3 regions of the Streptomyces sp. NPDC027663 genome follow, and region 3 is predicted to be linked to each of the others. Evidence: riboswitches for the same ligand, from Rfam matches in the RefSeq annotation. Region 3 holds a riboswitch; each other region holds the start of a gene.
The links. Region 3 has a riboswitch for S-adenosylmethionine ahead of ACZ4SF_RS24690 (aminotransferase class V-fold PLP-dependent enzyme). Riboswitches for the same ligand answer to the same signal wherever they lie in the genome.

Region 1: another riboswitch for S-adenosylmethionine. It lies ahead of ACZ4SF_RS10695 (amino acid ABC transporter permease); the one in region 3 lies ahead of ACZ4SF_RS24690 (aminotransferase class V-fold PLP-dependent enzyme).
Region 2: another riboswitch for S-adenosylmethionine. It lies ahead of thrC (threonine synthase); the one in region 3 lies ahead of ACZ4SF_RS24690 (aminotransferase class V-fold PLP-dependent enzyme).

What each region holds. Positions count from the first base shown of each region.
Region 1 is NZ_JBVHSK010000003.1:307,848-317,530, forward strand. It holds gene ACZ4SF_RS10675 (LLM class flavin-dependent oxidoreductase) at 1-742, opposite strand, end outside; gene ACZ4SF_RS10680 (putative leader peptide) at 873-1,067, opposite strand; gene ACZ4SF_RS10685 (transporter substrate-binding domain-containing protein) at 1,386-2,405, opposite strand; gene ACZ4SF_RS10690 (amino acid ABC transporter ATP-binding protein) at 2,462-3,259, opposite strand; gene ACZ4SF_RS10695 (amino acid ABC transporter permease) at 3,256-4,236, opposite strand; SAM riboswitch class IV at 4,589-4,699, opposite strand; gene ACZ4SF_RS10700 (glutathione S-transferase C-terminal domain-containing protein) at 4,778-5,665, opposite strand; gene ACZ4SF_RS10705 (putative leader peptide) at 5,881-6,006, opposite strand; gene ACZ4SF_RS10710 (NAD(P)/FAD-dependent oxidoreductase) at 6,179-7,339, shown strand; gene ACZ4SF_RS10715 ((2Fe-2S)-binding protein) at 7,336-7,665, shown strand; gene ACZ4SF_RS10720 (FAD-dependent oxidoreductase) at 7,658-9,055, shown strand; gene ACZ4SF_RS10725 (dihydrodipicolinate synthase family protein) at 9,129-9,683, shown strand, end outside.
Region 2 is NZ_JBVHSK010000006.1:128,839-138,521, reverse strand. It holds gene ACZ4SF_RS18445 (cold-shock protein) at 1-101, opposite strand, end outside; gene ACZ4SF_RS18440 (MoaD/ThiS family protein) at 535-810, opposite strand; gene thrC (threonine synthase) at 807-2,090, opposite strand; SAM riboswitch class I at 2,108-2,264, opposite strand; gene ACZ4SF_RS18430 (glucosyl-3-phosphoglycerate synthase) at 2,425-3,396, shown strand; gene ACZ4SF_RS18425 (alpha,alpha-trehalose-phosphate synthase (UDP-forming)) at 3,470-4,924, shown strand; gene otsB (trehalose-phosphatase) at 4,912-5,745, opposite strand; gene ACZ4SF_RS18415 (DUF3263 domain-containing protein) at 6,052-6,285, opposite strand; gene ACZ4SF_RS18410 (ABC transporter substrate-binding protein) at 6,321-7,595, opposite strand; gene ACZ4SF_RS18405 (ROK family protein) at 7,708-8,652, shown strand; gene nagA (N-acetylglucosamine-6-phosphate deacetylase) at 8,769-9,683, shown strand, end outside.
Region 3 is NZ_JBVHSK010000010.1:2,520-12,202, forward strand. It holds gene ACZ4SF_RS24655 (L,D-transpeptidase) at 1-142, shown strand, start outside; gene ACZ4SF_RS24660 (response regulator) at 220-621, opposite strand; gene ctaE (aa3-type cytochrome oxidase subunit III) at 788-1,408, shown strand; gene qcrC (cytochrome bc1 complex diheme cytochrome c subunit) at 1,471-2,283, shown strand; gene qcrA (cytochrome bc1 complex Rieske iron-sulfur subunit) at 2,280-3,338, shown strand; gene qcrB (cytochrome bc1 complex cytochrome b subunit) at 3,335-4,981, shown strand; gene trpD (anthranilate phosphoribosyltransferase) at 5,102-6,166, shown strand; SAM riboswitch class IV at 6,264-6,380, shown strand; gene ACZ4SF_RS24690 (aminotransferase class V-fold PLP-dependent enzyme) at 6,554-7,927, shown strand; gene ACZ4SF_RS24695 (protein kinase domain-containing protein) at 8,085-9,683, shown strand, end outside.

The sequences.
Region 1 (9,683 bases), on a different contig from region 3:
CCAGCCGGTACGGGACGCTCTGGTGGGCGAGGGCGGTCACCAGCGGCTGGCCCTGCGGCGGGCGGGGCGTGATGGACGGGCCCTTGACGCTGAAGAAGCGGCCCTCGAAGTCGATGTAGTGCAGCTTGTCCCGGTCGATGAAGCGACCGGTCGCCGCGTCCCGGATCTCGGCGTCGTCCTCCCAGCTGTCCCAGAGCCGGCGCACCACTTCCACATGATCGGCGGCCTCGTCGAACAGCTCGCTGATCACCTCCTGGCCGGACGCGGTGTCGAAGGCCTCGATCCGGCGGATGGTACGGCGGCCGAAGTGCGCGGCCTCGTCCTGGCGGGCGGTGATCCGCACGCGCAGGCCCGCGCGCCCGCCGCTGACGTGGTCGAGGGTGGCGATCGCCTTGGAGATGTGGAACGGCTCGGTGTGCGTGGCCACCACGGTCGGGACCAGGCCTATGTGCCGGGTGAGTGGCGCGACGCGGGAGGCGATGAGGACCGCGTCGAGCCGGCCGCGGACCCGGTCGGTGCGCTCGTCGGCCGCCAGAGGGTGGTCGGACTGCGGGCCGAGGCCGTCCTCGATGGTGACGAAGTCGAGCAGGCCGTGTTCGGCCTCGGCGACGAGGTCGGTCCAGTAGCCGGCGGTGAACAGGTCCCGGGGGCGGGCGACCGGCTCGCGCCAGGACGCGGGATGCCAGCCGGTGCCGTCCAGGGCGACGGCGAGATGCAGGTGTGCGCGAGGAGTCGAGGACACGTCGGTGCCTTCCTTGATGTCCGTACGAGAGACACCGGCTCCGCGCGGCGGACGCCCGGGCGGGCGGGCGTCGGCCGGCGGCGAGCACGGCGGGAGGAGATCCCGGCCCCGGAGGGCCGGGCAGCAGACGTCAGTGGCGACAGAGGGCGGCGGACACGCGCTGGAGGTCTATGTGCGGCCGGGAGTACAGACGGACGGAGCGGTACGGACGCGGGAGGCACAGCCTGCTTGCGTGCGGGGATCGCAGCAGGTGCGTGTGCGGGAGGCACAGCGGTCGGGCTTGCGGGACGCACAGCCGGCGTGTCTGCGGGAGTGCTCGGGTCACGGCCTTCTCCTCCCTCCGTCGGACGCGGCGTGCCTGGTCGGTGTCCGCCTGTCGGATCTCGTCATGACACTCAACGCCCGGCCGGGGCCGGGTGTTCCCGGCCCGCGGAACATGCGGATGCGGACCGGGGTGCGGATGCGGATGCGGTGTGGATCCGCATGGGGTGCGGATGCGGGTACCGATCCGGGTACGGATGCGGATGCGGATGCGGATGCGGGTACGGAGCCGAATGCGGGTGGGGGTACGGATACGGGTGGGGGTACGGATACGGATGCGCCGAGTCGTCCCCCAGCCTGCTGCCCCGGCCGCTGAACGCCCTCAGGAATTGGTCAGCGGCAGACCGGGCGGATTGACCTCGGACTTGGCCACGGCCTCGGCGGAGAGGTTGTAGGCGGCAAGCCACTTGGCGTACTGCCCGTGCTCGATCAGGTAGTTGATGGCGTCAGCGATGGGCTCGGCCAGCCCGCTGTCCTTCTTGGTGGTGGCCGCGATGAGCCCCTGGACGCTCGCGCCGGCGCCCGAGTAGGTGCCGGCGCTGCGGGTGGGGTTCGGGGAGTCGGCGGCCTGGGTGATGTGGTAGGCGACACCGGGGTTGGCGGCGAGGTAGGCGTCGATCTTGCCGCCGGTCAGCGCCAGGTGGGTGGCGTTCTTGCTCGGGTAGTGCTTGACGGTGAGGGCCTTGCCCTCCTTCTTCAGTCTGGCCTGCCACTCCAGGAGGATCTTCTCCTGGTTGGTGCCGTTGTCGACGGCGACCGTCCGGCCCGCGAGGTTGCGGTAGTCGCCGTCGAAGTTCCAGGTGCTCTTCTTCAGCACCTCGAAGCCCACCTCGTCCTTGCGGTAGGAGGCGAAGTCGTACTTCTTCTTGCGTTCCTCGGTGTCGGTGATGTTGGCGAAGCCGACGTCGGCCTTGCCGCTGTCGATGCCGACGAACATGTTCTCCCAGGTGGCGTTGGACAGTTCGGGTTCTAGGCCGAGGACCGCGGCGACCAGGCGGCCGAAGTCGGGTTCGGCGCCGGTGAGGGTCTTCTGGTCGCCGCCGATGTAGGCGAGCGGCGGGAAGCCGTCGGGCAGGGCGCCCACCACGATCTTCAGGGTGCCGTTCCGGCGGACGGAGGCGGGCAGTTCGGCGCTGATGGACTTCACCTCGGAGACCTTCAGCGTGGTCTCCTTCGCCGCGCCGTTGGACACCCTGCCCACGGTCACCGTGCCGGCGGAGTCGGTCGTGACGGCGGCGTCGCCGTCACCTCCGCAGGCGGCGAGCCCGCCGGCGAGGGAGGCGGCGACGGTCGCCGCGGTGAGGCCGCGGATCAGGCTGCGTCGGGAGAACTGGGTGGGCATGGCTGTCCTTGTCGTTCGGGAGGTTGTCGGCGGAGGGAGCAACGGGCGGGCGGCGGTCAGAGGACCTTGGCGAGGAAGTCGCGGGTGCGGTCGTGCCGGGGGCGGTCCAGCACCTCGGCGGGCGGCCCCTGCTCGACGATCCGTCCGCCGTCGATGAAGACGATCCGGTCGGCGACCTCGCGGGCGAAGCCGATCTCGTGGGTGACGATGACCAGGGTGGTGCCGCTGGTCGCGAGGTCCTTGATGACGGAGAGCACCTCGCCGACCAGTTCCGGGTCGAGGGCGGAGGTCGGTTCGTCGAAGAGGATGATGCCGGGGCGCAGGGCGAGCGCGCGGGCGATGGCGACCCGCTGCTGCTGGCCGCCGGACAGCTGCCGTGGATAGGCGCCGGTGCGGTCGCCGAGGCCGACCCGGGTGAGCAGTTCCCGGGCGAGTTCGCGGGCCTCGGGCCGGTCGAGCCGGCCGGTGGCGACGGGCGCGGCGGCGACGTTGTCGAGGACGGTCAGGTGCGGGAAGAGGTTGAAGTTCTGGAAGACGAAGCCGATCCGGCTGCGCTGGGCGAGGATGGCGCGCTCGCTCAGCTCCTTGAGCCGGCCGCCGCTGCCGCGCCGGACACCGATCAGTTCGCCGCCGACGCTGACGTGGCCGATCTCCGGCTTCTCCAGGTGGTTGATGACCCGGAGGAGGGTGGACTTGCCGGAGCCGGAGGGGCCGATGACGACGGTGACCTCGCCGGGGCGCACGGTCAGATCGATGCCGTCGAGGACGCGGTGGGTGCCGTACCACTTGTGGACGTCGTGCACCTCCAGTGCGGCCGGAGCCGGTTCCAGGGTGTCGGTGGCGGTGGCGGTCATACGGCGGCCTCCCTGCGCAGCCGGGCCCGGAAGCCGGTGAGGGCCCGCCGCGCCTTCTGCAGCGGGGTCGGCGGCAGGCTGCGGGTGGCGCCCCGCGCGAAGTACCGCTCGACGTAGAACTGGACGACGGACACGGCGCTGGTGAGGATCAGGTACCAGACGGTGGCCACCAGCAGCAGCGGCACGATGTCGCCGGGGTAGGTGCTGCCCATGGTCTGCACGGTGCCGAACAGGTCGAGCAGCGACACGTAGAACACCAGGGACGTGCTCTTGATCAGGCCGATGAGCTGGTTGACGTAGTTCGGGGTGATGGACCGCAGGGCCTGCGGGAAGACGATCCGGGTGAACTGGTAGCGCCTGGGCAGCCCGAGCGCCGCCGCGGCCTCGTGCTGGCCCTGGTCGACGGAGAGGATGCCGCCGCGGACCACCTCGGAGGCGTAGGCCGCCTCGTTGAGGCTGAGCCCGAGCACGGCGACCGCCATGTCGGTGGCCAGTTCCGACTCGTCGAAGGAGACGAAGGCGGGGCCGAAGGGGATGCCGAGGCTCACCGTCTTGTACAGGGCGCTGAAGTTGTACAGGAAGATCAGTACGACGATGAGCGGCACCGAGCGGAACAGCCAGGTGTAGGTCCAGCTCACGGCGCGCAGTACGGGGCTGCCGGACTGCCGGCCGAGGGCCAGCAGGATGCCGCCGAGGAGGCCCAGCACCGCGCTGAGGACGGTGACTTCGAGGGTGACGAGGAGACCGTCGAGGAGGGTGGGGCGCAGGAACCAGTAGCGGAAGCGGTCCCACTGGTAGAAGGGGTTGGTGGCCAGCCCGTGCACGACCTGTGCGACGAGGACGAGCACCAGGGCTCCGGCGAACCACCGGCCGGGGCGGCGCAGCGGCTGAACCCGTTGGGCGACAGGCGGCTTTGACGGGGTGTCGGCAGGTGGCGCCTCGGCGAAGGAGACGGCGGCACCTGAGAGTTCACTCATGGCGGGCTCCGGCGGAGTGGGTCACCCCGGGACCGCGGACGAACGGGTGCGGCCACCACGGCGCTACGGCACGGGGCGGCGCACGGGCATGCGCGGAAACCGGGGGCTGGGCGGACAACGGCACACGGCATAGACGGTGTGCGGCAAAGACGCTGGGGCTGGGAGAGACGTCAGCCCCGACAGCGGGCAGAGCCCGGTGCGGTACACAGCGCGCTGTTCACGCGGAGCAGGTCGACGGCTCGGTCGGCGACGAGGAGGGCGGCGTAGGACGGCACGCAGCCCTGGGGACGGCTCGCGGCCGTCCTGGGAGCTGCGTCCATGGCGTCACCTGTCACTGTTCCGGCCCCGTGGGGCCTCGCGCTTACCGAATGCGTCGTCCGGTCCGGTCGTCACCTGGGGCACCCCACCGCGGTGCGAGGGTTGCCGGTCAGCGAGCCAGGGCTTGGCGCTGACGCTCATGACCGTTCTGGGCCGTAAGTAAGGCAGTTGCTCGTTGGAATGTCAACGGCCGTCCGCTCAATGGACGGGTGGCGGCCCGCTCTCACCTGCGGGAAGCGTCGGATCCGTCCGTCGCGTGCAGTGCCCAGTCCAGGATCTGGACGGCGGCTCCGGCGGCCTCCAGGCCCCGGCAGCGGCCGTGGTGACGGCGGGCGATGCCGTCGAGGTCGAGGTGGCGGCCGAAGGCCGGGTGGCCGGCCAGCCGGCGGGCATAGGCCCACAGGGCCCGGTGGCCGGCGATGCGGTGCACGGCGGAGGCGTCGAGGTGGTAGCGGTGGACGGTGTCCAACTGCACCAGGGACACCCAGAGTCCGATGTCGGCGGCGGTGAGCCGGTCGTCGGCCAGGTACTCCCCGCCGTCGAGTCCCCGTTCCAGCCGGCCCAGGGTGTCGAGCAGCACCTGCAGGGCGGCGGCTCGTTCGGCCGGGCCGGTGCCGGCCCGGCCGGCGCGCTGCGCGGCCTCCTCGATGCCCTCGGCACACATCCGTTCGACGGCCTCGATGACGGACTCCAGGCCGGAGGGGTACAGGCAGGTGTGACCGTCGTGCCGGAACCGGTCAAGATCGCGCAGGATGTCGGGGGCGTGGGTGCTGACGATCCGTCCGGACCAGTCGTCACTGAGGACGGGTCCGAGCGCCGGGCCCGTGTAGTGGTGGGCGCTCGCCTGGTACAGCGGGCGCAGCGCCGTGTGACCGCCGTCGGGACGGTCCGGGACGGCGGGCAGAAGAGTGACCGGACAGCCGGCGTCCAGGCCGAGCAGGCTGTGTCCGACGGCGAGGCGCAGCCCGTCGGGACAGGCCGTCGACAGATGGAGCCGGTAGCGGTGCGGCACGGCGTAGTGGCCGCTGCGCGCGTCCTGGCCGATCCGCCCCCGGAACGCGGGGGCGGCGCGGTGGGCGGACGGTACGGCGGCGAGCGGAGCGATGGACATACGTCTCCCTTGGTCGTGGGCGTGCGAACGGGCGCGTCGACGTCCACGTGCCCGGACGGTGGGTTCGATGGGCGTGACCGGTGAGTTCGGTGGGCGTGAGGGGCCGCAGGGGGTTCGGTGGGCGTGACCCGATGGGTTCGGTGGGCGTGAGCGGCTGCGGTGGGTTCGGTGGGCGGCGGGGGCCCCTGTGGGTTCCGTGGGCGGCGGGGCCCCGCTCAGCGGCGCGGTCCGATCGCGCTGCAGACGCGCAGCAGGTCGATGTGGCGGCGGGAGGTGAGCAGGGGTTCGCGCAACGGCGTGCGGCCTGCCCGGCCGCCGACCGTTCCGAGGCGCACCATCATTCCCTACCCCATCGCTAGGATTCCCTGTCCGGCAGTGTCGAGCCGGCTTCCTGCGACGTCAAGGGGGCGCCCACGCCCGGGATTCGGGATGCGCCCGTCCGGGGGCCGAGGTCTCCCCACGTCGCGGTCCAGGGTCTCCTCAGCGAGAGAAACATGTGACATAGTACTGCGCGTGACGAAGCGACTGACCTGCGACGTCGTGGTCGTGGGGGCCGGAATGGTGGGCGCGGCCTGTGCGCTGTACGCCGCCCGGGCCGGTCTCGACGTACGGCTGGTGGACCGGGGCCCGGTGGCCGGAGGCACCACCGGCGCGGGCGAGGGGAACCTGCTCGTCTCCGACAAGGAACCGGGCCCGGAACTCGAACTCGCCCTGTTGTCGGCCCGGTTGTGGGGCGCTCTCGCGGAGGAACTGGGTGCCTCGATCGAGTACGAGCCCAAGGGCGGCCTCGTGGTCGCCTCCACGCCCGGCACCCTGACGGCGCTGGAGGGGTTCGCCGCGGGCCAACGGGACGCCGGGGTCACGGCCGTACCGGTCGACGGTGACCGACTCCGCGAGCTGGAACCGCACTTGGCGTGCGGCATGGCGGGCGGGGTGCACTACCCCCAGGACGCCCAGGTCATGCCGGCGCTGGCCGCCGCCCACCTGGCCCGCGCCTCCGGCGCCCGGCTCCACCTGGGCCGCTCCGTGACCGGGGTGCTGCGCACGGCGGACGGCGCCGTGCTCGGCGTGCGCACCAGCGGGGGCGACATCCACGCGCCGGCAGTGGTGAACGCGGCCGGCACCTGGGGCGGTGACCTCGCGGCGCTCGCGGGCGTACGGCTGCCGGTGCTCCCCCGGCGCGGTTTCGTGCTGGTCACCGAGCCGCTGCCGCGAATGATCCGGCACAAGGTGTACGCCGCCGACTACGTGGCCGACGTGGCGAGCGACTCGGCCGCCCTGCGCACCTCGCCGGTGGTGGAGGGCACGGCTGCCGGTCCGGTGCTGATCGGCGCGACCCGCGAACGGGTGGGCTTCGACCGCTCCTTGTCGCTTCCCGCGGTACGTGCGCTGGCTGCCGGGGCGACCGGACTGTTCCCGTTCCTGGAGCGAGTGCGCGCGCTGCGCACGTACGCGGGATTCCGGCCGTACCTGCCCGATCACCTGCCGGCGATCGGCCCCGACCCACGGGTGCCCGGGCTGTTCCACGCCTGCGGGCACGAGGGCGCCGGCATCGGACTAGCCCCCGCCACCGGACGGCTGACCGCGCAGGTGCTCACCGGGAAGACGCCGGAGCTGGACCTCACGCCGTTCCGGCCGGAGCGGTTCGACACGGATGGAGGCAGCACGCCGTGAATCCGCTGGAGTTGACCCGGGCCAGGCCCGGTGAGGCCTTCACCGTCACCTTCGACGGCCGGCCCGTGACGGCGCTGCCCGGGCAGACGGTCGCCGCCGCCCTGTGGGCCGCGGGCGTGACGGCCTGGCGCAGCACCCGCGGCACGGGCCGGCCGCGCGGGGTCTTCTGCGGGATCGGGGTGTGCTTCGACTGCCTGGTGACCGTCAACGGCCGCCCCGGCCTGCGTGCCTGCCTCGTTGCCGTGCACCCGGGCGATGTGATCCGCACCCAGGAGGGAACGGGACGGGGCGATGCGCGACCGGAGGAGGGGCCGGACCATGACTGAGCAACCGCACCTCGCCGTCGTCGGCGCGGGTCCGGCGGGCCTCGCTGCGGCCCTGGCGGCTGCCGCGCGGGGCGTGCGCGTGACCCTCGTCGACGCGGCCGACCAGGCCGGCGGACAGTTCTACCGGCAGCCCGCCCCGGCCCTCGGCGCCCGCCGGCCGCAGGCCCTGCACCATCAGTGGCGCACCTGGGAGCGGCTGCGGGACGGCCTCGCCCGGCACCGCACGGCCGGGCGGATCGTGCACCTGAGGGACCACCACGTGTGGTGTGCCGAGCGGGTCTCCGGCGCCGGCGGGTTCCGCGTCCACGCCCTGTGCGGCCCCGCGCAGGAGGACGGCAGCAGCGTGGACGCCGACGCTGTCCTGCTGGCCACCGGCGGCTACGAGCGGGTGCTGCCCTTCCCCGGCTGGACGCTGCCCGGGGTCGTCACGGCGGGCGGCGCGCAGGCCATGCTCAAGGGTGGCCTGGTGCTGCCCGGCCGGACGGCCGTGGTGGCCGGAACGGGCCCGCTGCTGCTGCCGGTGGCCGCCGGGCTCGCCGCGGCCGGCGCCCGGGTCGCCGCGCTGGTCGAGTCCGCCGGCCCCGCGGCGCTGCTGCGCCGGGCGCCGGCCCTGGCCGCCCAGCCCGGCAAGCTCGCCGAAGGCGGCGGTTACGCGGCCCGGTTGCTGCGGCACGGCGTACCCGGCCTGGTCCGGCACACCGTCGTGGCGGCGCACGGCACCGGACGGCTGGAAGCGGTGTCGGTGGCCGCGCTCGACCGGAACGGGCACGTCCGGCCCGGCAGCACCCGGCGCATCCCCTGCGACACCCTCGCCGTCGGTCACGGCATGCTGCCGCACACCGACCTCGCCGAGACCCTCGGCTGCACGCTGTCCGGCACCGCCGTGCGGGTCGACGGCGAGCAGCGCACCGACGTGCCCGGCGTGTGGGCCGCCGGGGAGGCCACCGGCATCGGCGGTGCGGCCCTCGCGCTCGCCGAGGGGTACATCGCCGGCCGCTCGATCGCCGCCCGCCTGCACGGCACCGCTCCCGACCCCGGCCGGTGGGGCACCGCCGCCCGGACCCGGGCCCGGCTGCGGGAGTTCGCCGCGGCACTCGACGCGGTGTACGCACCGCCGGCGGGCTGGGCGGAGCGGGTCACCGACGACACGGTGGTGTGCCGCTGCGAGGAGGTCACCGCCGGTCGGGTCCGCGAGGCCGTCGGCACGCTCGGCGCGGGCGACCTGCGCACCGTGAAGCTGCTGACCCGGGCAGGGATGGGCTGGTGCCAGGGCAGGATGTGCGCGCCCGCGGTCGCGGGCCTGACCGGCTGCCCGCTCACCCCCGCACGCCGGCCCTTCGCGCGACCGGTGCCCCTGGGCGTCCTGGCCGCGCTGCCCGAGCCGGAGTGAGTCCGGCACCCCGCCGGAGTCCACACGAGCCGTACCACAGTAATATGTCACACCCTACTGAATGGGGAACCCAGTGTCCGACGTACCCGACCGTCCCTGGCGCGGCATCCTCGTCGCCACCGCGCTCCCGCTGCGCGGCGACCTCTCCGTCGACCACGACCGCTACGCCGAGCACTGCGCCTGGCTCGTCGCGAACGGCTGTGACGGTGTCGTGCCCAACGGCTCGCTCGGCGAGTACCAGGTGCTCACGGCCGAGGAGCGCGCCCGGGTGGTGGAGACCGCCGTGGCCGCGATCGGCGGGGAACGGGTGATGCCGGGCGTCGCCGCGTACGGCTCCGCCGAGGCCCGCCGCTGGGCCGAGCAGGCGGGCGAGGCCGGCTGCGCGTCGGTGATGCTGCTGCCGCCCAACGCCTACCGGGCCGACGACCGGTCCGTCCTCGCCCACTACGCCGAGGTGGCGAAGGCAGGCCTGCCGGTGGTGGCGTACAACAACCCGGTCGACACGAAGGTCGACCTGGTGCCCGAACTCCTCGCCCGGCTGCACGGCGAGGGCCTGATCCACGCCGTCAAGGAGTTCTCCGGCGACGTCCGCCGCGCCTACCGCATCGCCGAACTCGCCCCCGGGCTG
Region 2 (9,683 bases), on a different contig from region 3:
TGAATCGCGCTGTAGTGGACGAAGACGTCCGCACCACCGTCGACCGCGATGAAGCCGTACCCCTTCTCCGCGTTGAACCACTTGACGGTGCCCTGAGCCATGCCTAACTCCCCTATTACTGGCCCTTGCACAGATCCACACTTCGCGGACCCGGGTCAGACCTCGCCCCCTCAACTGGTCGGGGGCGTGCGCCGGAACGCGTCGACCGCGGCTGAATGTATCTGTCCAACTGCCGTCTGCAACAGGTCAATCGGACGAGAATTCTGGACGCACACGGTCCGAAATGTGGTGAGAATTCGCCCGAATTCAGGGCAAGTCGGGCTCCATAAAAGGAGCAAATGCCGCATAAAACCCGAGTACTTTGGCTACTTCTTGTCGGGCTCTGCGGCATCAATCCAGGGCCCGTGACCCGAAGACCACGGCCGTGTTCCCCAACTGTACCGCGCTCAATCACACAGAATTGCCCCCTCCGCTTCTCTCACGGAGGGGGCAATCGGATGAACAATGGGTAACTGCTGTTACCCAAGGTAATAATCAGCCTCCGGCGACCGCCGGAATGATCGAGACGCCGGCGCCCTCGGGGGTCGCCGTGTCCAGACCCTGCTCGAAGCGGACGTCGTCGTCGTTGACGTACACATTGACGAACCGGCGCAGCTTGCCCTGGTCGTCCAGGACCCGGGCGGAGATCCCGGCGTGGTTCTTCTCCAGGTCGGTGATGACCTCGGCGAGGGTCGCGCCCTCGGCGCTGACCTCGGCCCGGCCACCGGTGTAGGTGCGCAGGATGGTGGGGATGCGAACGGTCACGCTCATGCGAGGCCAGCCTCTCGGAAGGAGTCCAGGGTCGGGCGGATGGTGGCGCTGAGGCCGGTCCCGGCCACCGCGTCGAGGGTCTTCAGGCCGTCGCCGGTGTTGAGGACGACCGTGGTCTTCGCCGGGTCCAGCACGCCGTCCTCGAGCAGCTTGCGGGTGACACCGACGGTCACCCCGCCCGCCGTCTCGGCGAAGATGCCCTCCGTGCGGGCCAGCAGCTTGATGGCGTCCACGACCTGCTCGTCCGTCACGTCCTCCACGGCGCCGCCGGTGCGGCGCGCGATGTCCAGGACGTACGGCCCGTCGGCCGGGTTGCCGATGGCGAGGGACTTGGCGATGGTGTTCGGCTTCTGCGGGCGGACCACGTCGTGTCCGGCCTTGAAGGCGGTGGACACCGGCGAGCAGCCCTCGGCCTGGGCGCCGAAGATCTTGTACGGCCTGTCCTCGACAAGGCCGAGCTTGATCAGCTCCTGCAGACCCTTGTCGATCTTCGTGAGCTGGGAGCCGGAGGCGATCGGGACCACGATCTGGTCGGGCAGCCGCCAGCCGAGCTGCTCGCAGATCTCGTACGCCAGGGTCTTGGAGCCCTCCGCGTAGTACGGCCGCAGGTTCACGTTGACGAAGCCCCAGCCCTCGCCGGCCGGGTCGCCGATCAGCTCGGAGCAGAAGCGGTTCACGTCGTCGTAGTTGCCCTCGATGCCGACGAGTTCGCCGCCGTAGACCGCGGCCATGACGACCTTGCCCTGCTCCAGGTCGTGCGGGATGAACACGCAGGACCGGAAACCGGCCCGGGCCGCGGCGGCACCGACGGCACCGGCCAGGTTGCCGGTGGAGGAGCAGGAGAGCGTGGTGAAGCCGAAGGCGCGGGCGGCCTCCAGGGCCTGGGCGACGACGCGGTCCTTGAAGGAGTGCGTCGGGTTGCCGGAGTCGTCCTTGATGTACAGCCCGCCGGTGACGCCCAGCTCGCCGGCCAGGTTGTCGGCCTTGACGAGCTTGGTCCAGCCCGGGTTGATGTTCGGCTTGCCGGCGACGTCCGCCGGGACCGGCAGCAGGGGCGCGTAGCGCCAGATGTTCGCGGGGCCGGCCTCGATGCGCGCCCGCAGCTCTTCGGTGTCGTAGGCGGAGAAGTCGTAGGCGATCTCCAGCGGGCCGAAACACTCCTCGCAGGCGAACACCGGTCCGAGCGGCACCCGGTGACCGCACTCGCGACAGCTGAGGGCCGCGGCGGGGCCGAGGTCTACGGTGGAACTGCTGGTGGTGGCAACTGTCTGCACAGCCATGGAGGCGAGGCCCTTTCTCCTCATCTTCCTCACGACGCACTTCGCCGTGAGACGGATTTGGCACCTTCCCTAGCCGGGAGCCTCGCGGAAACGATCAAGACTGATCTACGAGAACCGACTGGAGGGTTGCCGGGGCTTCATCGGGCCGTGTCCCTCTGCCCCTCTGGATGAGCTGTATGCGGTTGTGGACGCCGGTGACCCCCGACATGCGATGGTCATCGGCGTTGTTCAAGACTGTAACCGAAGGCCAGGACAGTTGAGATAGTCGTCCGAACCGCGAGATGGATCACACGCTGTCACCGAGTGTGATCACGACAGTGAGGAGCCGCAGACCGTGCTGGAAGAAGTCGAGCGCTGGCTGGCCGAGCGGTCCTGGTCCGTGGCCGATCGACCGCTCCACCGCATCCTGGCCGCCAAGCAGCGCACGGGCCACACGATCAGCGTCGTACTGCCCGCCCTCAACGAGGAGGAGACGGTCGGCGACATCGTCGCGACCATCCGTCACGACCTCGTGGAGAAGGTCCCGCTCGTCGACGAGATCGTCGTCGTCGACTCCGGATCCACCGACCGCACCTCCGAGGTCGCCGCCGGCGCGGGCGCCCGCGTGGTCCACCGCGACGACATCCTGCCCCGCCTGCCCGCCGTCCCCGGCAAGGGTGAGGTGCTGTGGCGCTCCCTGCTGGTGACCGGCGGGGACATCCTCTGCTTCGTCGACGCGGACCTGAAGGAGTTCTCCTCCGACTTCGTCTCCGGGATCGTCGGCCCACTGCTCACCGACCCGGGCCTCGAACTGGTCAAGGCGATGTACGACCGCCCGCTCGGCACCGGATCCGATGCGCTCGCCGCCGGTACGGCCGGCGGACAGGGCGGCCGGGTCACCGAGCTGATGGCCCGCCCCCTGCTGAACATGCACTGGCCCCAGCTGGCCGGTTTCGTGCAGCCGCTGGGGGGCGAGTACGCGGCCCGCCGGTCCCTGCTGGAACAGCTGCCGTTCCCCGTGGGCTACGGCGTGGAGCTGGGCATGCTCGTGGACGCGCTGCACCTGGTCGGCCTGGACGCGCTGGCCCAGGTCGACGTGGGCGTGCGCAGACACCGCCACCAGGACGGGCAGGCCCTCGGCCGGATGGCCGCCGCCATCTACCGCACGGCCCAGCTCCGGCTGGCCCGCGGCCATCTGGTCCGGCCCGCGCTGACCCAGTTCGAACGGGGCGAGGACGGGTTCGAGCCGCGTACCTACTCGGTGGACACCGAGGAACGGCCGCCGATGCTGGAGATCGCCGAGTACGCCGACCGGAAGGTGGCGTGAACGGGCCGTATACGGTCTCTTCCCGGACGGAACGTACGTTTGAGCGTTTCCGGGCCGGGCTAGGTTGAGGCGTATGGCTTCCTCGCGTGGTGCTGCGGAAAAGGCTCAGGTGCTGGTCGCGTCGAATCGCGGCCCGGTCTCCCATCAGGTGAGCGAGGACGGCTCGCTGCACGCCAGGCGGGGCGGTGGCGGACTCGTCTCGGGGTTGTCCGCCATCGGGTCGGACGCGGACTCCGTATGGGTGTGCGCCGCGCTCGGCGAGGGCGACCGGGAGGCCGTACGGCGCGCGGCCGGCGGGCTGCTGCCGGCCGAGGACACCGGCGGGCAGCGGGTGCGGATGCTCGACATCGACGCGACCGTGCACGCCGAGGCGTACAACGGCATCGCCAACTCGGTCCTCTGGTTCGTCCACCACATGCTGTACCAGACCCCGCTGGAACCGGTCTTCGACGCGGAATTCCGGCGCCAGTGGGCGTCGTACGAGGCCTACAACCAGGCGTTCGCCGAGGCGCTCGCCCAGGAGGCCGCCGAGGGCGCGGCGGTGCTGATCCAGGACTACCACCTGGCCCTCGCCCCCCGCATGCTCCGCCGGCTCCGCCCCGACCTGCGCATCGGCCACTTCTCGCACACCCCCTGGGCCCCGCCGGACTACTTCCGTCTGCTGCCGGACGACATCGCGACCGAGCTGCTGACCGGCATCCTCGGTGCCGACCGGGCCGCGTTCCTCACCCGGCGGTGGGCGGACGCGTTCAAGGACTGCTGCCACGCCGTGCTCGGGCCCGGCATCCCCTCCGGCACCCGGATCGGGGTGCACGGGCTGGGCGCGGACGCCGACTTCCTGCGCAAGCGGGCGCACGAGCCCGACGTGGCCGAGCGGATGGCGGCACTGCGGAAGGAGATCGGCACCGCGCCGGACGGTACGGCACGCCGGGCCGTCGTCCGGGTGGACCGCACCGAGCTGTCCAAGAACATCGTGCGCGGGCTGCTGGCGTACGAGCAGCTGCTGGAGGACCACCCCGAGTGGCGGGAGAAGGTCGTCCACGTGGCCTTCGCCTACCCCTCCCGGCAGGACCTCGCCGTGTACCGCGAGTACACCGCCGGGGTGCAGCGGGTCGCGGACGAGATCAACGAGCGGTACGGCACGGCGGACTGGAAGCCGGTCGTGCTGCACGTGAAGGACGACTTCGCCCGCTCCCTGGCCGCGTACCGGCTGGCCGACGTGGCCCTGGTCAATCCCATCCGGGACGGCATGAACCTGGTCGCCAAGGAGGTCCCGGTCGTCTCCGACGAGGGCTGCGCGCTGGTGCTGTCGCGGGAGGCCGGGGCGTACGAGGAGCTGGGCGAGGCCGCCTTCGTGGTGAACCCGTACGACATCGCGGGGACCGCGCGGGCGTTGCACGAGGCGCTGACCCTCCCGGCGGATGAGCGGGCGGAACGCTCCAAGAGGCTGGCGGCAGCGGCGACCGCGCTGCCGCCGGCTCGTTGGTTCCTGGATCAGCTGGAGGCGCTGACCGGTCAGCCGAGCTGAGCCGCCAGGGCCCGCAGGAGTGCGACGACCCCCTCCGGGCCGGCCACCACCAGGTCCGCGCGTTCCGCCAGTTCCGTGACCTCCGTGCTGCCGCTGCAGATCAGGAGGCCGGGGATGCCGTCGGTGCGGAGCTTGTCGATCGCGGCGAAGGCGGGGAGGTCGCCCAGGTCGTCACCGGCGTAGACGACACAGCCGGCGCCGGTGGTGCGGACGTGCTCGGTGAGCGCCACGCCCTTGTCCATGCCCGGCGGGCGGAGTTCCAGGACCAGGCGGCCGGGTTCGACGATCAGGCCGTGACGGGTGGCGAGGTCGGCGAGGGGGGCGCGCAGGGACTCGAACGTGGCCTGTGGGTCGGTGGCACGGCGGGTGTGGACCGCCACCGCGCGGCCCTTCTCCTCGATCCAGGTGCCCTCGCCTGCTCCCGCGCGCTCCAGCAGGGCCGGCAGCCCGGCGCGGACGGCGGCGACGCCGGGGTGCGGGGCGGGGGCGGTGATCTCGCCGGTGGCCGCGTCCCAGCGTTCGGCGCCGTAGTGGCCGAGGACGGTCAGGTGCTCCAGGCCGGGGACGTCGCCGAAGCCGCCGTAGCGGACCGCGACGTCGGCCGGGCGGCCGGTGATCACGGCGACGGAGGCGACCTTCGGGGCGAGGGCGGCCAGGGCGGGTACGGCGTCGGGGTGGGCGCGGGCCTGTTCGGGGTCGGCGACGATGGGGGCGAGTGTGCCGTCGAAGTCGAGGCCGATGACTGCGGTGCGGGGCTGCGCGAGCAGGGTGGCGAGTCCGTGGCGGCCTTGCTGGGTCTGCGGGGTCGGCAGAGGGTCCATACCGCGACAGTATCCGGCGCGGACCGGAGTCACTCCTGGGGCTCCGCCCCAGACCCCGCCAGGGGCTCCGCCCCTGGACCCCACGTCGCCCACCCACCACCCGACTCGGTGGGCCGAAAGGGCACCCTGTGAGGCCGACGCGAGCGGCCCCGGGTTGGTGGGCGGGGACCGGGCTCGGTCGGCCGCGAGGGTGGCTCACAAAGCCGACGCGAGCGGGAATCCCGGCCCGGATGGCGGGCTTCGACCCGGTGGGCCGAAAGGGCACCGCACGAGGGCCGGCGTGGGCTGGAGTCGGATCGGTGGGGGTCAGCGTTCTGTGCGGTGGGCGTCTCGTACCCGTCTGAGTCTGTTCACCGTCACCGGGTCGTGGGCCAGGGCGCGCTCGTCGTCCAGGAGGGCGTTGAGGAGCTGGTAGTAGCGGACCGGGGACAGGTCCAGTTGTTCGCGGATGGCGCGTTCCTTCACGCCGGGGCCGGTGAAGCCCCGGCGCTCCAGCGCGAGGATGGCCTTTTCGCGGCTGCCCAGTTCACCCGGTTCCATGGCGGCCACGGTAGCGCCGGGCAGTGACAGCCGGTCTAGCCGACGTCGCTGCTGTCGGCCGCCATGGCCGTCGACTGCAGCCGGGTCAGCACGCCGGACGGGCTGCCGGCTCCGGTGACCGCCTGGCCGATGTCCTGCTTCACGGCCGCGCTGACCGACGCCCAGGAGGTCTTGCCGACCGGGTACAGCTCGGAGGTGGCGAGCTGGTCCAGGAAGGGGCGCAGGGCCTTGTCCGTGGACTTCTCGGACGCCGCCATGGCGTTGGAGGCGGAGCTGGTGACCGGCAGCAGACCGTACTCGCGCGAGAAGCCGAGCACGTTCTTCTGGGTGTAGACGAAGTCGAGGAAGTCACCGATCTGCTCGGCGTGCCCGCTCTGCTTGAAGCCCATCATCCAGTCGGCGACGCCCATGGACGCCCTGGCCTTGCCGGTGCGGCCCGGCATCGGCACCATGCCGAACTTCACGCCCTTCTTGCCGGCCTGCTGGATCAGCGTGGGGTGCCCGTTGAGCATCCCGACCTGGCCGTCGGCGAACGCGGCGAAGGCGTCCGCACGGTTGAGCTTGCCGGGGGCGACCGGACCGGTCAGGCCCTTGCCGACCAGCTCGTCCTTGAGCCACGTGAAGGTCTCGACGTTCTGCGCGGAGTCGAGGGTGTAGGTGCCGACGTCGTCGGTGTAGCCGCTGCCGCCGCTGAGCAGCCACTGCATGGTCTCGGCCTGTGCCTCCTCGGAGCCGAGCGGCAGCGCGTAGGGGTACTTCACGCCCTTGCTCTTGAGCGCCTCGGCGTCGGCGGCCAGCTGGTCCCAGGTGGCGGGCGGGGTGAGGCCGGCCTTGGCGAACAGGGTCTTGTTGTAGAAGAGCACCCGGGTGGAGGCGGCGAAGGGGATGCCGTACTGCGTGTGCTTCCACTCGCCGGCGTCGGAGAGCTGGGAGATGAAGTCGGCCTGGGTGCGGATGGAGAGCAGGTCGGAGGCCGGGTAGAGCTTGCCGGCGGCGGCGTAGTCGGCGTACGCGCCGATCTGCGCCATGTCGGGCGCGTGGCCGGCGTCGACCATCTCCTTGACCTTGCGGTCGACGTCGTTCCAGGAGTAGACGCTGACCTCGACCTTCACGTCGGGGTGCTTCGACTCGTACTCCTCGGCCAGGGTGTCCCAGTACTTCTTGGAGCTGTTGGCGGAGGAGTCGCCGTAGTCGGCGGCGACGAGTCTGAGGGTCACGTCGGAGGAGCCCGTGCTCCCGCAGCCGCCGAGAACCGCCGTCATGCCCAGTGCGGACACCACCGCGATCGTTCCTGCCGTACGCCGACGCACCCTCAAAACCCCAACCCTGCTGTCTGACCGTTCGATATGTGGACACATAAGGTCTACACCACGCGAGTGGACTAGACCTCTCCCGGGTGGGAGGGCCACACTAGGCCCCGTGGTGAGACATGTCATCGCCCTGGACGTGGGCGGTACCGGGATGAAGGCCGCCCTCGTCGGCGACGACGGCGCACTGCTCCACCGCGCCCGCCGCGCCACCGGCCGCGAGCGCGGCCCCGAGGCGGTGGTCGCGGGCATCCTCGACTTCGCCGCCGAGCTGCGCGCCCACGGCATCGAGCAGTACGGCGAACCGGCCGCCGCGGCCGGCATCGCGGTCCCCGGCATCGTCGACGAGGAGCACGGCACCGCCGTCTACGCGGCCAACCTCGGCTGGCAGGACGTGCCCCTGCGAGCCCTGCTCGCCGACCGGCTCGGGGTGCCCGTCGCCCTCGGCCACGACGTGCGCACCGGCGGCCTCGCCGAGGGCCGGATCGGCGCCGGCCGGGGCGCGGACCGGTTCCTGTTCGTGCCGCTCGGCACCGGGATCGCCGGCGCCATCGGCATCGACGGCCGGGTGGAGTCCGGCGCGCACGGCTTCGCGGGCGAGATCGGCCACGTCGTCGTACGCCCCGGCGGTACGCACTGCCCCTGCGGCCAGCACGGCTGTCTGGAGCGGTACGCCTCCGCGTCCGCCGTCAGCGAGGCATGGGCCGCGGCCTGCGGGGACCCGGACGCGGACGCCGCGGACTGCGCCGAGGCCGTCGCGTCCGGCGACCCGGAGGCCGTACGGGTCTGGCAGGAGGCCGTGGACGCGCTCGCCGACGGCCTGGTCACCGCGCTCACCCTGCTGGACCCCCGCACCCTGATCATCGGTGGCGGGCTCGCCGAGGCGGGGGAAGTGTTGTTCCAGCCGCTGCGGGACGCCGTCCGGCGGCGGGTCACCTTCCAGAAACTGCCCGCCGTCGTCCCGGCCGCCCTCGGCGACACGGCCGGCTGCCTGGGCGCGGGGCTGCTGGCCCGCGATCTCCTCGACTCCGTCCCTGCGACTCCGGAGGTAACCACCTGATGGCCATTGAGCGGAACAGCCAGACTCCGGAGGCGGGCGGCGCGCCCGACGGGGCGCGGGGCGCTGCTGATCAGCGGCTCCGCCGCGCGGCGCGACCGACCCCCACCGGCCCGCAGCTGCTCACCGGCGCGAACGTGGTGCTCCCCACCGGAACGGTGAAGAACGGCCGCGTGGCCGTCGACGGCAAGCACATCGCCGGTACCGCACCAGCCGGCGCCCAGGTGATCGACCTCACCGGCCACTGGGTCGTCCCCGGCTTCGTCGACATCCACAACCACGGCGGCGGCGGAGCCTCCTTCTCCGGCACCCCCGAGGAGATCCTCACCGCGATCCGCACCCACCGCCTGCACGGCACCACCACCCTCGTCGCCTCCACCGTCACCGACAAGATGGACCTGCTGGTCGGCCAGGCGGGCCTGCTGAGCGAACTGGCCGAACAGGGCGACATCGCGGGCATCCACTTCGAGGGACCGTTCATCGCCCCGTGCCGCAAGGGTGCGCACTCCGAGGCGCTGCTGCGCGACCCGGAGCCGGCCGAGGTCCGCAAGCTGATCGACGCGGCGCGCGGCAAGGCGAAGATGGTGACCCTCGCGGCCGAGCTGCCCGGCGGCATCGACTCCGTGCGGCTGCTGGCCGAGCACGGGGTGATCGCGGCGATCGGGCACACGGACGCGACGTACGAGCAGACGGTGGAGGCCATCGACGCGGGGGCCACGGTCGCCACCCACCTCTTCAACGCCATGCCCGCCCTGGGCCACCGCGCCCCCGGCCCCGTCGCCGCGCTGCTTGAGGACGAGCGGGTCACGGTGGAGCTGATCAACGACGGCACGCACCTGCACCCGGCCGCGCTGGAGCTGGCGTTCCGTCACGCGGGCCCGGACCGGGTCGCTTTCATCACGGACGCGATGGACGCGGCCGGCGCCGGCGACGGCCGCTACATGCTCGGACCGCTGGAGGTGGAGGTCAGCGAGGGGGTGGCCCGGCTGGTGGAGGGCGGTTCCATCGCGGGCTCCACGCTCACCCTGGACCGC
Region 3 (9,683 bases):
CGAGATGGAGCCCTTCGGCAACGGCTTCGGCGACTGGAACGTCGACTGGGCGAAATGGCGGACGGGCAGCGCCCTCTTCAACGGCAGACCGGACGGCCCGGCACCGGGCGATGCGGTGCGCCTACGGCCGACAGCCGTGTGAGCGCCCTGATGGGGCGCGGGGAACGGCGCGGCCGGCCACGGACCGGCAGCCGCGCACGAACCCCGGGCCCCGGGCTGCTAGGCGCCCACCAGGCGCTTGCGGCGCAGCAGAGAAGCCAGCGCGGAGGCGAACTCCACCGGATCCACCGGCAGGGTCACCGCGGCGTCCGCCCGGCTCCACGTGGCCAGCCACGCATCCTGGGGCCGGCCCATCAGCAGCAGCACCGGCGGGCAGTTGAACACCTCGTCCTTGATCTGCCGGCACACGCCCATGCCCCCCATCGGCACGGCCTCACCGTCCAGCACGCAGACGTCGATGCCCCCCTTGTCCAGCTCGCGCAGCACCGCGTCCGGTGTCGCGCACTCCACGAACTCGACAAGGGGGACGTCCGGAGCCGGCCGGCGCCCGGCGGCCAGCCGTACTTGCTCGCGGGTGTTGGAGTCGTCGCTGTAGACCAGCACCGTGGCGGTCGGCTGCATTGTTCCTCCGAGACGTCAGCGTCGTACGGACAGGACGGACAGGGCCGTTCGGGCGGATGTTACTCCCGTCGTCGTCCCCATGAACACCACGTCAACACCGGTGTGGTGGGTGGCAACACTCCGAACGGCACCCCCCGGAGTGAGCGCGAGATAAGCGACCGACATAATGTCGGTCGTGGCGACAGCAACGACAGTAGAAACCGGGCACGCGCACCCGTCGGTCAACCGGCCGAACCTCACCAGCGTCGGAACCATCATCTGGCTGAGTTCCGAGCTGATGTTCTTCGCGGCCCTCTTCGCGATGTACTTCACCCTCCGGTCGGTGACCGGACCGGTCCACTGGAAGGAGCAGGCGGAGGCACTCAACGTGCCCTTCTCCGCCACGAACACCACGATCCTGGTGCTCTCCTCCCTCACCTGCCAGCTCGGCGTGTTCGCCGCCGAGCGCGGCGACGTGAAGAAGCTCCGTGGCTGGTTCATCCTCACCTTCATCATGGGTGCGATCTTCATCGGCGGTCAGATCTACGAGTACACGGAGCTGGTGAAGAAGGACGGCATCTCGCTGTCCTCCGACCCGTACGGCTCGGTGTTCTACCTGACCACCGGCTTCCACGGCCTGCACGTGACGGGCGGTCTCATCGCCTTCCTGCTGGTCCTCGGCCGTACCTACATGGCCAGGAGGTTCACTCACGAGCAGGCGACCGCCGCCATCGTCGTGTCCTACTACTGGCACTTCGTCGATGTGGTCTGGATCGGCCTCTTCGCCACGATCTACCTGATCAAGTAGCCGGGACCGCTCCCGCACATCCAGAAGCACCGACGCAGAAGATCCTGACACCGGGGTAATCCGTGAAAAAGCTCTCCGCACGACGACGCCATCCGCTGGCGGCGGTCGTCGTCCTACTCCTCGCGCTGGCGGCCACTGGGGGGCTGTACGCCGCGTTCGCGCCCGCGGGCAAGGCGCAGGCCGATGACACCTCCCAGTCCCTGACCATCAAGGAGGGCAAGAAGCTCTACGAGGTCGGCTGCGCCAGCTGCCACGGCACCGGTGGCCAGGGCTCCTCCGACGGCCCGAGCCTGGTCGGCGTGGGCGCCGCCGCGGTCGACTTCCAGGTGGGCACCGGCCGTATGCCGGCCTCCACCTCCCAGATGGCCCAGATCCCGAGCAAGAAGGTCGTCTACACGCAGGCCCAGATCGACCAGCTCGCCGCGTACATCGCGTCGCTGGGCGCCGGCCCGAACGTGCCCACCAAGGAGCAGTACGGCCCGGACGGGGCGGACATCGCCAAGGGCGGCGAGCTGTTCCGCACCAACTGCGCGCAGTGCCACAACTTCACCGGCAAGGGCGGCGCCCTCACCAAGGGCAAGTACGCGCCGAGCCTTGAGGGTGTCGCTCCGAAGCACCTCTACGAGGCCATGCAGACGGGCCCGCAGAACATGCCGTCCTTCCCCGACACCACGCTGTCGGAGAAGAACAAGAAGGACATCATCGCGTACCTGAACGCGGTCAACGGCAGCAAGACGGAGAACCCGGGCGGTCTGGAGCTGGGCGGCCTCGGGCCGGTCAGTGAGGGCCTGTTCGCCTGGATCTTCGGCCTCGGCGCGCTGATCGCGGTCGCCGTCTGGGTCGCCGCTCGGACCGCAAAGGCCAAGAAGTCATGAGTAGCCAAGACATTCCAGAAGAGAACCTGCCCGCTGAGCAGGACCACACGCACGGCGCGGTAAGCGTCGCGGACGAGGAGAACCCGTTCGCGGACCCGGGGCTGCCGCCGCACGAGCACCGCATCCAGGACATCGACGAGCGGGCCGCCAAGCGGTCCGAGCGCGTGGTCGCCATGCTGTTCACGCTGTCGATGCTGGCCACCATCGGCTTCATCGTCGCGTACCTGGTGATCCCGAACGACAAGTCGATCTTCGTCTTCCCGATCGGGCACATCAGCGCGATGAACTTCGCGCTGGGTCTCACCCTGGGCGTGGCCCTGTTCTGCATCGGCGCGGGCGCGGTCCACTGGGCCCGCACCCTGATGTCCGACGTCGAGGTCGCCGACGACCGGCACCCGATCGAGGCCTCCCCCGAGGTCCGCGCGAAGGTCCACGCGGACTTCCGCGAGGGCGCCAAGGAGTCCGCGCTCGGCCGCCGCAAGCTGATCCGCAACACCATGTTCGGTGCGCTGGCCCTGGTGCCGCTCTCCGGTGTCATGCTGCTCGGCGGTCTCGGCCCCGCGCCCGGCACCAAGCTCCGCCACACCCTGTGGGCCAAGGGCAAGCGCCTGGTCAACATGAACACCAACCAGCCGCTGCGCCCCGAGGACGTCGCCGTCGGCTCGCTCACCTTCGCCATGCCCGACGGCCTGGAGGAGCACGACGAGAACTTCCAGGACGAGATCGCCAAGGCGGCCCTGATGATCGTCCGGCTGCAGCCGGGCAACATCAAGGACAAGCGCGAGCTCGACTGGTCGCACGAGGGCATCGTCGCGTTCTCGAAGATCTGCACCCACGTCGGCTGCCCGATCTCGCTGTACGAGCAGCAGACGCACCACGTGCTGTGCCCGTGCCACCAGTCCACCTTCGACCTCTCCGACGGTGCCCGAGTGATCTTCGGCCCCGCCGGTCACGCCCTGCCGCAGCTGCGGATCGGCGTGGACAGCGAGGGTTACCTCCAGGCGCTCGGCGACTTCGAGGAGCCCGTCGGTCCTGCATTCTGGGAGCGCGGATGAGTACTGCACCGAACGAAAATGGCGCGGGGGGCCGCTCCCGCGGGAAGGCACCGGCCGGCGAGCGGATCGCCGACTGGGCCGACGGCCGGCTCGGGATCTACTCCCTGGCCAAGGCCAACATGCGCAAGATCTTCCCCGACCACTGGTCGTTCATGTTGGGTGAGGTCTGCCTCTACAGCTTCATCATCATCATCCTGACGGGTGTGTACCTGACGCTGTTCTTCCACCCGTCGATGAACGAGGTGGAGTACCACGGCAGCTACATCCCGCTCCAGGGACAGCTGATGTCCGAGGCGTTCAACTCGACCCTGCACATCTCCTTCGACGTGCGCGGTGGTCTGCTCATCCGGCAGATCCACCACTGGGCCGCGCTGATCTTCCTCGCCGGCATGTTCGTGCACATGATGCGCGTGTTCTTCACCGGCGCGTTCCGCAAGCCGCGTGAGATCAACTGGCTGTTCGGCTTCCTGCTGTTCGTCCTCGGCATGTTCACCGGCTTCACCGGTTACTCGCTCCCGGACGACCTGCTCTCCGGCACCGGTGTCCGCTTCACCCAGGGCGCGATCCTGTCCGTGCCGATCGTCGGCACGTACATCTCGATGTTCCTGTTCGGCGGCGAGTTCCCCGGCCACGACTTCGTCGCCCGGTTCTACTCGGTCCACATCCTGCTGCTGCCGGGCATCATGCTCGGCCTCGTGGTCGGCCACCTGATCCTGGTCTTCTACCACAAGCACACGCAGTTCGCGGGCCCCGGGAAGAGCGAGAAGAACGTCGTCGGCATGCCGCTGCTGCCGGTCTACATGGCCAAGGCCGGAGGCTTCTTCTTCCTGGTCTTCGGTGCCATCGCGATCATCGCCGCGGTCGCTCAGATCAACCCGATCTGGGCCATGGGTCCCTACCGTCCGGACCAGGTGTCCACCGGCGCCCAGCCCGACTGGTACATGGGCTTCGCCGAGGGTCTGGTCCGCTACATGCCGGGCTGGGAGATCAACTTCTGGGGTCACACGCTCGTCCTGGGCGTGTTCATCCCGCTGGTGCTCTTCGGTCTCGTCCTGGCGGCGATCGCGGTCTACCCGTTCATCGAGTCCTGGGTCACCGGCGACAAGAGCGAGCACCACATCCTGGACCGCCCGCGCAACGCCCCGACCCGTACCGCGTTCGGTGTCGCCTGGGTGACCGTGTACATGATCGGCCTGGTGGGCGGTGGCAACGACCTCATCGCCACCCACTTCCACCTGTCGATCAACGCCGTGACCTGGTTCGTCCGGATCTTCTTCTTCGCCGGACCGGTCATCGCGTTCCTCGTCACCAAGCGGATCTGCCTGGGTCTGCAGCGCCGTGACCGCGACAAGGTGCTGCACGGCCGCGAGACCGGCATCATCAAGCGGCTGCCGCACGGTGAGTTCATCGAGGTGCACGAGCCGCTCAGCCAGGAGCAGCTGCACACCCTCACGGCCCACCACCAGTACGAGCCGGCCGCGGTCGGCCCGACGGTCGACGAGAACGGTGTCGAGCGCAAGGTGAAGGCGTCCGAGAAGCTGCGCGCGAAGCTCAGCAACGCCTACTACGGCGAGGACAACCAGATCCCGAAGCCCACCGTCGACGAGTACAAGGAGATCACGAGCGGCCACGGCCACCACTGATCCCCGCGTCGCCACGCCACACCAGAAGGGCCCCGTCCGGCTTACGGACGGGGCCCTTCGCCGTGTCCCGGGCTGGATAGGGTGGGGACCACATTGTTCTTTCGACACCCAGGAGCGGCTATGAACGCTGTGACCCCCGCTGGAGGCGACACCGCGGCGGGCCGTTCCTGGCCCACCCTGCTGAACGGCCTGCTCACCGGTCAGGACCTGTCCGCCGACGACACGGCCTGGGCGATGGACCTGATCATGCGCGGGGAGGCGACCGACGCCCAGATCGCCGGGTTCATGGTGGCGTTGCGGGCCAAGGGCGAGACGGTCCAGGAGATCAGCGGCCTCGTCCGCACCATGTACGAGCACGCCAACGTGATCGAGGTGCCGGGCCCGGCCGTCGACATCGTCGGCACCGGCGGCGACGGCGCCAAGACGGTGAACATCTCCACCATGTCCGCGATCGTGGTCGCGGGCACGGGCGCGAAGGTCGTGAAACACGGCAACCGGGCCGCGTCCTCCGCCTCCGGCTCCTCCGACGTCCTGGAGAAGCTCGGCATCAACCTGAACCTGACCCCGCAGCGGGTCGCCGAGGTCGCCGAGGAAGCCGGCATCACCATCTGCTTCGCGGTGCGCTTCCACCCGTCGCTGCGTCATGTCGCCCCGGCGCGCTCCCAGTTGGGCATCCGGACCACCTTCAACGTGCTCGGTCCGCTCACCAACCCGGCCAAGGTGCGCGCCCAGGCGGTCGGGGTCGCCGACCCGCGCATGGCGCCCATCGTCGCCGGTGTCCTCGCCGAACGCGGAAACTCCGCACTCGTCTTCCGGGGCGACGACGGCCTGGACGAGCTGACCGTCACCGACACCTCCCGGGTGTGGGTGGTCCGGGACGGCAAGGTCACGGAGCAGACCTTCGACCCGCGTGACGTCGGCATCGACCTCGTCCCCGTGGACGCCCTGCGCGGCGCCGACGCGTCCTACAACGCGGAGGTGGCCCGCCGACTCCTGGACGGCGAGCAGGGGGCCGTCCGGGACGCGGTGCTGCTGAACTCGGCGGCGGCACTGGTGGCCCTCGAACCGACGGACGCGCCGCTCGCCGAGCAGATCCGCGCGGGCATGACCCGGGCGGCGGAGTCGATCGACTCGGGCGCGGCGAAGCGCACGCTGGAACGCTGGGTGGCCGTCAGCAACGCCTAGGGGGTGTCGCGACACCCCATGGCCCCCGTCGAGGTGCGTCCCGCGATCCGGACACGGGTTGCGGGGCGCCGATCATTTCGCGTACGTTCCTGTACCAGGTCATGAGCGACAGTCATTCGGCCCCGGCCGGCTGTCCGGCAACCCTCCGTCCGTGGCGGGGTGCCCCGGGTGAAGACCAGGTCGTAGGCAGCGAGGTCTACGGCAAGCGCGGACCCCTCGCGAAACCAGGGGTCCTGGTCGTCGAGGAGCCTTCCGTGAGCAAGCGAATGCGATAGGGCCGCAGAGCCCCGCCTCCGCATCCCCTTTCACCTTCACCGCGCTCGAGCCGCCGTACCTGCGTGTGCTGCTCGCGCGGTGAATTCCACCTGCCTTCACGGGAGTTCCGCCATGTCCGTCTCCACCGCTGCCACCGACCAGTCCGTCTGCCGTGACATCTCGGCGGTGCTGCCCGTTCTGGGCAGGGATGTCACCGTCCCGCTCGTCACCGGTGGCGAAGTCACCTACGCCGCCCTCGACTACGCCGCCAGCGCCCCCGCCCTCCAGCGCGTCTGGGACGACGTCGCCGCCTACGCCCCCTACTACGGCAGCGTCCACCGCGGCGCCGGCTACCTCTCGCAGCTGTCCACCGACCTGTTCGAGAACGCGCGCCAGGCGGTCGCCGAGTTCCTCGGCTGCCGGCCGGCCGACCAGGTGATCTTCACCCGCTCGACCACCGACTCCCTCAACCTGCTGGCCCGCAGCCTCCCGGCCGACTGCCAGGTCTTCGTCTTCGAGACCGAGCACCACGCCTCCCTGCTGCCCTGGCAGGACGCGAAGGTCACCTGCCTCGACGCCCCGCGCACCCCGCAGCAGGCCGTGCGCACCCTGGAGCGGGCGCTCGCCGACCGCGACCCCTACGGGCCGGCCCTGGTCTGCGTCACCGGCGCCTCGAACGTCACCGGCGAGCTGTGGCCGGTGCGTGAACTGGCCGCCGCAGCACACGCCCACGGTGCCCGGATCGTCCTGGACGCCGCCCAGCTGGCCCCGCACCACCCCGTGGACATCCGTGACCTGGACGTCGACTGGGTCGCCTTCTCGGGGCACAAGCTGTACGCCCCCTTCGGCTCCGGTGTCCTGGCCGGCCGCGCCGACTGGCTGCAGGCTGCCGGGCCGTACCTCGCGGGCGGCGGCGCCAGCCGCAAGGTCACCCGGCGCCAGGACGGCGGCGTGGACGTGGAGTGGCACGACAGCGCGGCCCGGCACGAGGCCGGCTCCCCGAACGTCATCGGCGCCTACTCCATCGCGTCCGCCTGCAAGGCGCTCACCGAGGCCGGCTGGGACACCCTGGTCGCCCGCGAACAGCACCTGATCCGCACGGTCCGAGCGGGCCTCGCCGAGGTCCCCGAGGTGAAGGTCCTCTCCCTCTTCGGCGACGACGCCCCCCGCGTCGGCGTCCTCTCCTTCGTCGTGGAGGGCTGGAACAGCTCCCACTTCGCCGCCGCCCTCTCCGCCGAGTACGGCATCGGCGTCCGCGACGGCCTCTTCTGCGCCCACCCCCTGGTCCGCACCCTCCTGGGCACCGGTCCGCAGACCCAGGGCGAGTGCGGCGCCCCCGAGGCAGCCCCGGGCGAGAAGTCCCTCAACGCCATCCGGGTGAGCTTCGGTGCGGGCACTCCCGACGAGCACGTCGAGCGCTTCGTCAACGCCGTCAGGGAACTGGTCCGGGACGGCGCCAAGTGGCAGTACCGCACGGAGGAAGGCCGCTGCGTCCCGGCGGTGTGACCAGCGCCCCGAAGGGACGGGGGGTACGGCGCGGGAAACCACGACGGACCCGCGCCCGCCGTACCATCGCACCCGGCAGACGATCGGGCGACGTCCACAGGTCCGACGGCGCCCAATACACTCCCCCTGGCAGCAGCTAGACCGGGGGGATCACGGAGTGCAATCGCTGCGCGCAACCGACCCGCGCCACATCGGCCCGTACGACGTCACGCACAGACTCGGCGCCGGCGGTATGGGCGAGGTCTATCTCGCCCGTTCCCGCACCGGACTCCGGGTCGCGGTGAAGGTCGTACGGGCCGAGCACGCCGAGGACCGCACCTTCCGTGCCCGGTTCCGGCACGAGGTGCGGGCCGCGCAGACCGTCGGCGGTGCGGGCACCTACACCGCGCGGGTCGTGGACGCCGACACCGAGGCCGAACGCCCGTGGATGGCCTCGGAGTTCGTGTCCGGCCCGAATCTGCGGGACGCCGTCCTGGACCACGGGGCGCTGCCCGAGCCGGCGGTGCGGGTGCTGGCCGCCGCGCTCGGCGAGGCGCTGGGTGCCATCCATGCCAAGGGGCTGGTGCACCGCGATCTCAAGCCGTCCAACATCCTGCTCGGCCCGGACGGGCCGCGGGTCATCGACTTCGGGATCGTCCGGGCCCTGGAGGCCACCGCGCTGACCCGTACCGGCGCGGTCGTCGGCTCGGTCGGCTACGTCTCGCCGGAGCAGATCCGCAACGGCGGCCAGGTGGGCCCGCCGAGCGACGTCTTCTCCCTCGGAGCGGTTCTCGCCTACGCCTCGGCCGGCCGGGAGCCGTTCGGCGAGGGCCAGGACTCGGTCGTCCTCCTGCGCATCCTGACCCGCGACTTCGATCTGTCCGGCGTGCCGGACGGCGTACGCCCGCTGGTGACGGCTTGTCTGCGCGAGGACCCGCTGGAGCGTCCGGTGCCGCAGGAGGTGGTGGCGAGCGCCGGGTTCACCCCGGACACCCTGCGCGCCGGGCTCCACCCGGGCTGGTACGGCCCCACGACCGAGCCGGGCTCCGCACCCGCAGACCGCCCCAGCGGCGTGGAGTACTTCGCACCGGCGCCCGCCCTCGCGCCGGTGTCCGCCCTCGCGCCGGGGGCCGATCCCGCCCTTACCCCGGGGGCCGATCCCGCCCCTACCTCGGGGGCCGATCCCGCACTCACGCCGGGGTCCGATCCCGCACTCACGCCGGGGGCCGATCCCGCACTCACGCCGGGGTCCGATCCCGCACTCACGCCGGGGTCCGATCCCGCCCCCAGGTCCGACACTGCCCCCACCCCCACCCCCGCCTCCTCGGCCACCCCTTCTCCGGCGCCTGCCTCTTCCGCCACCCCCACCCCCACCCCAGCCTCCTCCACCGTCCCCGCCGTTCGCCGCCTCGGTGCCGTCGCCCCCGGTCGGCGCCGTCTGCTGCAGGCGCTCGCCGGTGGCGCCGTCGCCGTGGCCGGTGCGGGCGTGGGGGGCTGGCTGTGGCAGCGGGGGACCGGGACCGAGGGGATGACCGGCGATTACCGGCTGCCCGAGGAGTCGGCCCCGGGCATGGCGCAGACCCCGGCCGCCGGCAGGCCCGCCGTGCTGCGCTGGCAGTACGACCTGGGTGGCATCGGCGGTCTGGACGGCCCTTGTTGCGCGCTCTCCCCGGACGGTTCCGTCATCTACGCCGGCACCTCCGACGGCGTCCTGCACGCCGTCTCCCGGGACGGCTCCAAGCGCTGGAAGGTGCGGCTCGGCGACGACGTCTCGACC